DNA from 3 places in the Lysinibacillus sp. NPDC056185 genome. Region 1 is predicted to be linked to each of the others. Evidence: a T-box and tRNA genes for the amino acid it is inferred to sense, from the RefSeq annotation. Region 1 holds a T-box; the other regions hold tRNA genes.
The links. A T-box is a leader RNA that pairs with one kind of tRNA and senses whether it is charged. The one in region 1 lies ahead of argS (arginine--tRNA ligase), so its partner is inferred to be a tRNA-Arg.
Positions count from the first base shown of each region.

Region 2: it encodes a tRNA-Arg, which carries the amino acid that the T-box ahead of argS (arginine--tRNA ligase) is inferred to sense. The anticodon was not compared.
Region 3: it encodes a tRNA-Arg, which carries the amino acid that the T-box ahead of argS (arginine--tRNA ligase) is inferred to sense. The anticodon was not compared.

Region 1 covers NZ_JBLLLQ010000002.1:62,848-66,134, forward strand. The annotation lists gene ACMZ42_RS02775 (hypothetical protein) at 1-727, shown strand, start outside; T-box leader at 808-1,028, shown strand; gene argS (arginine--tRNA ligase) at 1,366-3,045, shown strand; gene ACMZ42_RS02785 (CynX/NimT family MFS transporter) at 3,194-3,287, shown strand, end outside.
Region 2 covers NZ_JBLLLQ010000007.1:120,605-123,891, forward strand. The annotation lists gene ACMZ42_RS09580 (LemA family protein) at 1-373, opposite strand, end outside; gene ACMZ42_RS09585 (spore coat protein) at 570-1,184, shown strand; tRNA gene ACMZ42_RS09590 (tRNA-Arg) at 1,692-1,766, opposite strand; gene clpP (ATP-dependent Clp endopeptidase proteolytic subunit ClpP) at 2,451-3,032, shown strand; gene ACMZ42_RS09600 (hypothetical protein) at 3,126-3,287, shown strand, end outside.
Region 3 covers NZ_JBLLLQ010000006.1:4,793-8,079, forward strand. The annotation lists gene ACMZ42_RS07855 (hypothetical protein) at 1-623, shown strand, start outside; gene ACMZ42_RS07860 (hypothetical protein) at 800-1,555, shown strand; gene ACMZ42_RS07865 (hypothetical protein) at 1,572-1,697, shown strand; tRNA gene ACMZ42_RS07870 (tRNA-Arg) at 2,116-2,189, shown strand; gene ACMZ42_RS07875 (MerR family DNA-binding protein) at 2,414-2,608, opposite strand; gene ACMZ42_RS07880 (hypothetical protein) at 2,727-2,927, shown strand; gene ACMZ42_RS07885 (hypothetical protein) at 3,038-3,287, shown strand, end outside.

The sequences.
Region 1 (3,287 bases):
CACGAATCAAATGAAACAGTTAACCACTTTATTTAATAACGTTGATTTTATCCAAATAGACAAAGACCAAAAAATTATCTTGATGAGAGTACTATTAAGAGATGAATTTAGAAATTTTCATATAGCTACGTACAATCTTCAAACAAAGAAAATACAAATATGGGAAGAAGACAATAAGGACAGAAGTGTTTTAGATTTTAATTATAACCCGAATAATAATCAATTAATTGTAGTCTCTTTCTCCGAGAACGAAGATCAGAAGAAACTTACAGAGGCTAATAAAAATCAAACGAAATTACAGCCGATTAAACACAGTTTAGATATTTATAATATAGAAGGTCAACAAATAAAACATATAGCCGATGTAGAGAGATTAATAAGTGGCGCATCATTGGCACCAGATGCTAGCTCTGTAATTATCAGTTATGATGAAGCTGTAGACAGTCCTATTTCGCATGTTGTAGAAATAGATATCCAATCCAACACCGTAAAGCCTTTACTAGATAGTAGTGGTATTTATTCGAAAATTCGCTCCGTTAAATTCGATGAAAAAAAAGAAGGGTTTTATTTCTTATCTAGTTTTATTGATGAAAAAAAGGGTTATAGTATTTTGGAAATACCTAAAGAGAGCGTACTCTCGTATTATGACATCAAGAAAAATAAGGTGCGAAATGTATGGCGGGCTGAAAGAAGTGTTATTGTTAATTATTCAGCAGAACATTTTTAATGTACAATTTATTTCTTGATAATTCTGAAAAGGCTGTTGACTTCGATCTGGAGTTCCTGTAGAATGTTCTGAAATTACAGGTAAATTCGATGAAAAAGAGAGTAGTTTATGGAGCTACTGGAAAGCGAATTAGGGATGGTGTGAGCCTAATGCAGTAGCCATAAATGAAACGCACTTTGGAGAAGGTTCTCGAATTAGTAGTAGAGAATATCGGGGAGTCACCTCGTTAACAATGGAAAGTGGTCATATTGATATGGCAACTAGAGTGGTACCACGGGATAACTATGCTCTCGTCTCTATATTTAGAGACGGGGGCTTTTTTTATCTTCATTCAGTAGAAGTCTCTTACCTCTATTGGTACGAGATGAAAAGGAGCTGTGGTCCCTTTTCAGTGAATGTACAAACACCTACCGAAAATAGAGGAACTCAGTCTAAGAACGCCACGTCCTGTGGCAACGACTGAGTGACCAACATCATGTTGCTGACGCTACGTTAGCACTGCGCTTTCGCACAGGAAACATTTGTTGGCCTAAAACCTCCAGCGGATGTCACAGATTTTTAAAGGAATGAATTGTGCGGGCACAATTCAAAATCCGGACGCAATTACGCCAAGGCGAAATTGATTATTTGAGAGGAGAATGAACATGCATACACAAATCGCGAAAAGCATCGCAGGGGCATTAAATAATGAGTTATCTGTCAATGACATTCAAAGTTTACTAGAGAAACCGAAAAATTTGGACTTAGGGGATTTGGCATTTCCGTGCTTTACATTGGCAAAAAAATTAAGAAAATCTCCAAATAGTATCGCATCCGACATAAAAAACAATGTAAGCTGTGAGTTCATACAAGATGTTCAAGTAGTAGGTGGGTATGTCAATATATTTTACCATCAGCCAACGATTACACATCAAGTGCTTAGTCAAATAGTAAAAGAAGAAAATTTATACGGGACTCAGCAGGAATCGAAGGGGAATGTAGTGTTGGATTTTTCTTCACCTAATATAGCAAAGCCTTTTTCCATGGGTCATTTACGTTCTACTGTGATCGGCAATGCATTGGCCAACATTGCCGAGAAAAACGGCTATCAAGCAATTCGCATCAATCATTTAGGAGATTGGGGAACACAGTTTGGTAAGTTAATCGTTGCCTATCGAAAATGGGGAGACCCAAAAACAATTGAAGCTGCCCCAATCGAGGAACTGTTAAAAATTTATGTAAAGTTCCATGAAGAAGCGGAGCAGGATGAAACACTCAATGAACAGGCACGTACTGCGTTTAAAGCATTGGAAGATGGGGATGAAGAGGCATTAGCTTTATGGCAATGGTTTAGAGATGAATCACTCGAAGAATTCAAGATCATTTATCAACTACTAGGAATTAACTTTGATTCTTTCGCTGGGGAAGCATTCTACAATGACAAAATGGCTGCTGTTGTTAAAGAGTTGGAGGAAAAAGACCTGCTTGTGAAATCCGAGGGTGCTTATGTCGTTGAAATAGATAATATGCCACCTTGCTTAATAACTAAAACAGACGGTGCTACGCTCTATGCTACACGTGATTTAGCAGCTGCTTTTTATCGTAAACACCAATATGACCCTAAAAAATCATTTTATGTTGTAGGAAATGAACAATCTCTTCATTTTCACCAACTATTTAAAGTCATTGAAAAGATGGGGTACGATTGGGCAAAAGATTTACAGCATGTGCCGTTTGGAATGATCCTAAAAGAGGGTAAAAAAATGTCGACGCGTAAAGGAAAGATCGTTTTATTGGCAGATGTACTAACAGAAGCGATTGCCACTGCGAAGCGAAATATCGAGGAAAAAAATCCGAATCTAGTGGATAAAGAGAACATTGCACGTCAGGTTGGTGTAGGAGCGGTTATTTTTAACGATTTAAAAAATAATCGTCTTCATGATATTGAGTTTTCGATTGAGCACATGATGCATTTTGAAGGTGAAACAGGGCCATATATTCAATATACGTATGCTCGTATCTCATCTCTTTTGGAAAAAGCAAATGAACAAAGTTACGAAGTATCGTTTGAAGCATTAGGGGAGCAAGCATGGCCAGTCGTTGTATTACTAGAACAGTTTCCGAAAGTAATTGCCAACGCTTTTGAGCAAGCAGATCCATCACAAATTGCTAAATATGCTTTGCAATTAGCGCGTGTATTTAATAAATATTATGCTCAAAATAAAATATTGGTCGATGACAACCAGAGAACATCACGATTAGCATTTTGTCATTGTGTAGCCATTGTTTTAAAAGAATCGTTAGCCTTATTGGGAATGGTTGCGCCTAAAAAAATGTAAGTAGAATAAGCCGCATCTTTTCATCATTAATTGCCATTAAATTGACCGATACTAGAAAAAATGGTAAAAGGGAATAGTGAGAATTCTGAGATCTAACAAATTTAGTTGAATTTTTAACCGTAAAATAGAGAGAAGGTTTTTAGAAAGTATGGAGAAAAAGCAATGGCGTGTTTCCATGGTACTTGTGGTTGTTAGTATTTTCTTCGTTGCACTCAATATGCGCCCAGCAGTCACAGGAATAG
Region 2 (3,287 bases), on a different contig from region 1:
TTAATTGACGGAAATTTGCATCTGCCTTTAAATTTGGATAATTTTCTACGACTACTAGTAATCGACCAAGTGCTCTGTTTAATGCATCATTGGCAACCGCCTGTTCCTTTGGACTTTGCGCACTTCCCATTTGTGCACGTGCCTCTGTAATGCTAGCGATCACTTCTTTCTCATGGTTAGCATAACCTTTTACAGATTCTACTAAGTTCGGAATCAAATCGTAGCGACGTTGTAGCTGATTTTCAACCTGCGCCCATTTCGAATCTACGCTTTCCTCGGCCGTTACTAGACTATTGTATTTTGGAATAAATAGTAAGGCCAATACAACTAAAATAATAACGATTATTCCTACAGGTCCAAATATTTTTTTCAATTCTAAAACCTCCTTCGCTTTCTTTTAGCTATCATCCATGTTTTGGCGATAAGCCTTTCTTTTTTCTTACCACTAATGTGCAGCAAAAAAACATCTCTATTCTACATATATGCAAATGCATTAATACCGTATGAAATTTGTCTAACGTGCCATACTTAATACTGTAACAAACTATGATATTTAGGAGGCGCTTTTTTTGACACAATCGTTTCAAAACGAATCATCAAACCAAACATCATTCAACCAACAACAAAGCCTAAATCATGGTGGACATGAGCAAATGGACTTGCATGAAACAATCGGTGCAATCATTGCTTGTATGAATCAATCCATTGTTTTACGTCCACAGGTTAAGGACACAGAGTTGCTTAGCATTTTGGATCGCCAATATAATTTCACATTAGGTATGTATAACACTATTGTGGAATCTTATAACACAGGTCATGATCCGACTGTTCCTACAGGTCGCTATCAAATGGAGACAGGAAATAATTTTAAATATGGAATGAATCCTGGCCAACCTAAAAAGCCGATGCAAAATGCAAGTGAACTCAATGATGAATGTATTTCTGGCTTCTTACTTGGCGCTCAAAAAGGTGTGGCAAAAGGTATGACTGCAGCAGCAACAGAAACTACAAACCCTGTTGTTCGTCGTGTTATTGCAGATAGTATTCCCAACTGCATTGAAATGGCATACGAATTATCTATTTACCAAAATATGCATGGCTACTATCAAGTACCTCAATTTTCTCAACAAGATATGCAAACGATGCTTAACGCATACGGCACTACAACAAATCCCCTTCATTAATGATAAAAAACAAGAGCAGCCCCATCTGTGGTCACTATCACACGGGGCTGCTCTTGTTTAAAGGATTTTAAAACTTTTCCTAATGCTGTAGATGCCCAAAAAGCTCTTCCCGCGTCCCCTCTTCGCCAATATAGCCATCATTCATAAAGACAATACGATCTCTTTCTAAAAATAAAACAGTGCGAATCATAACTGAAAATAGCACCAGAAATAAATGTTTATACATTCATTTCTGGTGCTATTTTTAGATTATTTGCAAAAAAAAAGAATCCCCTCAGATAGGATTCTTTTTTTCGACTAGTATAACTAGTCTTCACGTACAGTATGTTCACTAAAAAATAATTTGGAGTTGTTGCTTTTTTGAAGGTTTGAAAGAAACAAATACGGGAATAATGCCTACTAGGCAATATTTCCATTATTTTTCCTTCTCTTTTCCCCACTAAGCAGGCTGCTAAACTACTTATTAGGAGAATTGAGTTATAAAAGTAAATCAAATAATCAGTAAAATGGCGCCCTCGGAGGGAATCGAACCCCCAGTGCAAGAACCGGAATCTTACGTGTTATCCATTACACCACGAGGGCAATTAAACAAAAAAAAAAGTACTCACCCTAGGCTTTACGAAAAGCATGATGTAGATAACCCTCATTTGAAGCATACCTGACAAAATAGTGTACTGTACTTTAACTTATGTGACCTTATCAATTATACAAACGTATTGCCCATATTTCAACTATAGAATGCAAAACATTTTAACTTTTTTTATTTTGATTCATTAAGTGTCAAAATACCTATAAAAAAAAGATAATCCTCTGACGGATGTCATGGATTTTGAATTGCGCGGACACACTTTAAATTCTGGACATACTGTTTATCTGTGTGAGAGCGAGGCGTTCGCGGTATTTTTTATCTGCGTGGAAGCGAAGCGGCAACGGTAAATGTTTTTGTAGTTAAAGCAATGCGGAGGCATCAAATGTTTTCTGAGCGAACGCGAAGTGGCGGCATCTAATGGTTTCTGGGCGAACACGAAGTTGCAGCGTCTAATGTTTTCTGGACGAAAGCGAAACGGCGGCATCTAATGGTTTCTGGGCGAATGCGAAGTTGCGGCTATAATTACGCCAAAGCAAAATTGATTTAATTTATTTTACTTTAACAGGGTTAATATTTGACCTTCCCTGACTATAATGTGTATGATAAGGATACAGCTGAATTACCAAGGAAGTTTTCAGCAAAAGTATTCGAATTTAGTTTTTTAAGGAGGATTTAACATGAATTTAATTCCTACAGTTATTGAACAAACAAGTCGTGGTGAACGTGCGTATGACATCTATTCACGACTACTAAAAGACCGTATTATCCTATTAGGAAGTGCAATTGACGACAACGTTGCTAACTCAATTGTTGCTCAACTTCTATTCCTACAAGCAGAAGATCCAGACAAAGATATCTTTCTTTACATTAACTCACCGGGTGGATCTATCACTGCTGGTATGGCAATTTATGACACAATGCAAATTATCAAGCCACAAGTACAAACAATTTGTATCGGAATGGCTGCATCTATGGGTGCTTTCCTACTTGCTGCTGGTGAACCTGGTAAACGTTTCGCATTACCGAATGCTGAAGTAATGATTCACCAACCTCTTGGCGGTGCACAAGGTCAGGCAACTGAAATCGAAATCGCTGCAAAACGTATTTTATTCTTACGTGAAAAATTAAATGGAATTTTATCGGAACGTACTGGTCAACCACTTGAAGTCATTGCAAGAGATACAGATCGCGATAACTTCATGACAGCTGAGCGTGCAAAAGAATACGGCCTAATCGACCAAATTATGGAACGTAAATAAAAATGCTAAAGGCATCCCAGATTATTTCTGAGATGTCTTTTTTTGTTTTTCGACATTAAATGTATGTATGGTTTGATGAGGCTATCCTTCACTTTGATTGGGCTATCCGCGATTTTGATGGTTTTATCCACGACTTTGGCTACTCTATCCATCATTTTGATGGTTCTATCCACGATTTTGGCTCTTCTTTCCGTCGTTCTGACTTTTCCTTCCGTCGCTTCTGCCTTTCTTTCCGTCGCTTCGACTATTCTTTCC
Region 3 (3,287 bases), on a different contig from region 1:
TGGAAGAAGAAGCTAATGAGATGGCGCAAAGTCATTATGAAGAGTTAGGACAGTACTTCGACCCTGATATACATGATGAAGCTGATTTTGCAGATTTTGCGTTTGAAAAAGGCTTGGAATATTATGAAGCTGTTTCTTTGGTTAAGTACAATAATCAGTTGATGTGGATTTCTACAATGTATCAGTTTTGGGAACAACAAGTAAGGAAGTTTTTATATGATGAAATTACACATTCAGGAGTAACTCTATGTAATGAGAAAGGTCAAGAAATTGATTTTAAAAACTATTGTACACGTGGAATAAATGCTATAAAAGAAGAGTTTGCAGATTTTGGACAAGACCTAGAGAAAATGAAGAGATGGTCAGATATAAATGAATTGAGATTGTTAGCTAATGTTATTAAACATGGTGATGGTGGTTCTGCAACAGAATTAGAAGTCCTAAGACCTGATTTATTTAAATCTGAAATAACTGAGAATAACTTATTGAAAATTCATAGAACAGTGCTTAATGAGCAAGTATTGAACGTGAGTGATTCAGATTTCATTAAGTATAAGGAAGCGTTACAGAGCTTTTGGGAAGAGCTTCCTGAACGACTTTATTGTGAGATACATGAGGTATGAAGTTGGAAATCATTCATGATTTAGTAAATTTATCCATACCTGTTTTTTTAGTGGAATAGGAAGTTTCCTGTAGGCTTGACTATGCTGTGGGCTAAATTTTGTAACGTGTACTCTATAAGTTCCTATTTCAATAATACGATAATTAATAGGTAAAAATTTTTGGGGGTGGTAAATTGGTGTTCAAACAGCGTAAATGGATTAGTAATGAAATACTTAATTGGGAAAGCTATTCTGATAGTAGTGTAGTCCTTGAAAAAGAGAAGGGCGAAAGAGCATATGAAATTTGGGAACATGCAAAAAGCCAAATTGAGAACAATGAATCGGAGTTTCATTTAGCTGATGGGATAACTAATTTGAAAAGAGCTTTGAATCATCGATTGAAGTTAATTGAAGAAATTTATGGTTTTAAGTTCATAAAAATAAATAATAAACCTAAGGGCTATATGGAGATACTAGAAGTTTTTGGTGTTGTTAGACCGTTCTTAATGAAACGTTTGTTAACAATTAGAAATGGTATAGAACATAATGACGAAAAACCACCTTCATATGAGCGATGTTTAGAGTTATTAGATGTTGTATGGTACTTTTTAAAATCAACTGATTCAATGGTGCAATTTGCTGTAAAAGATTTAGCATTTGAGCTTGATGAGGAAGGTGATAAACCGTATTATTTTGGCTTAAGATATGTACAGCAAGAAAGAGATATATTTATTATTAATGGTAAGATACCTGAAAAATTAATCTATGATGAACCTACACCTAATTCTATTGAAGTAGTATTGAGCGAAATTGAGGGAGTTAAGGATATAGGGCTTTCTATGGCATATGAAGAAAAAGTACTTGAACTATCACGTGGCTCTATTCATGGAGAAATAATTCTTAGTGATTTCGAGAAAATAAGAATTATCAATAAATTTGCGTTCTCCTATTGAGTGAGCAGATGTGAGTATGGCAGAAGGCAAGAGTAAGGTCAAAGAATGGTTTGTGAGCGTTCCTGTGAAGCCGACTGAACAAATTGGACAATTGAGTTCCAATGGGCGTACAGAGGAAGCTCAAGTGTTAAGAAAGCAATAAAATAAGAGTAGCAGAAGCGGGATAAACATTTAGTATATCTCGCTTTTTAATTTGAGATTAGTCTTGATACAAGATTAAATGACAACATTAAGTTGAAAGTCATGTAAGCTACATAAGCCATCTGATGGGCTGTAGGAACGTCTGTGAGCCTTCCTATGTGTGGTTGGATTTCATTCTGTAGTGATGCTATGAACTCTTTGGGGTGCTTATTGTGAAAAGAAGGTAGAGGGTGTTTTCCGATAATTAGGTAAGGTATCTTCTAAAATATAGGCTACCTGTATCAACCACACGAATTGAAGTTGCTAACGAAACGAACTGAGCTTTGCAATAGACTTGTTTAATGTTATCATTGGTTCAAAGATAGTTTCGGTCTAAAAACGTAATTTGACCGAATCCCTAAGTTCGTAGAAACGTAGTTGTCTCAGTAGCTCAGCAGGATAGAGCAACGGCCTTCTAAGCCGTCGGTCGGGGGTTCGAATCCCTCCTGGGACGTCTAAGGGTTCAGATAGAATAAGTTTTGAACCAACTGAAAAGCGCTTCAAATCCTTTGATATCAGGGATTTGAGGCGCTTTCCTTTTTCTGAGAATACGATAGAAAAGTGGAGAAAATGAAAAGTTTCTACACAAATTCTATTTAAGGAAATACAAAGAAAAATTTGATTAGAATTTAATTTGTAACAAATGAACTCTTTTGCAGATGATATGTCAAGGCATAGTTAATCTTCGTACCTATTTTCAGTTTCAGCTTCGTGTAGCACTTGTATTAATTCACTAATTTTCTCTAGATGTTGATAGGTTAGTTTAATGCCTTCTTCATTTTGAGATTTTTCACTTAGATCCATGTCATACAATTCAAATAGGGCAATAATTTCATCTAGACTAAAACCTAATGATTTTGCACGTAAAATCATTTTTATTCGTGCACCAATTTTAATGCCATTCTCTCTCCGTAAAAATTCTTTTGTAAATTAGAATAATTTGTATAAAAAAAGGAAAGAAATAGGTGTAAAAATGTTGGAGTTGATCGTTATGGAATTTGATAAAGAGTTAGAAATTTACTGCTACAGCTGTCGTAAAAAAACTGTATTTACACGTAAAGATATGCATAATAAAAGTGGAGTAGATAGTCACTGTAGTGAATGTTCAGGTATTTGGTTTGAATGGCAAAATCGAGCAGTAGAGAGAGAAATGGAAAAGTGGATTGAATATAATAAAGGGCTCGTAAATTAGAATAGTCAATGATACCAGCCTGAATGTCTCAAAAATGAGAGAAGCGAAAACCTATAAAAAGAGTTATAATATAATAGGAAGAAACTCAATAAAGAGAGATGGATTTTAACATGAATGAACAACTAGAAGATTGGATTACACGTTTTCAAAAGGAGAAAGATATAGAGGCCCTCGCAAACTTAAAAGACTATTGCTACTATATGATTGAACCTTTAATTGAGGAATTTACGGAGAAATACGGTGAAGATGCTGGGGAATTATTACGGTTAAAATGGGATAAGCGTTTTTATTTTATTTTTACAAAGTATCAATTAAATGTTGGGCTGCCTTTGGATTCTTTTGTTACAAATACGTACCGTT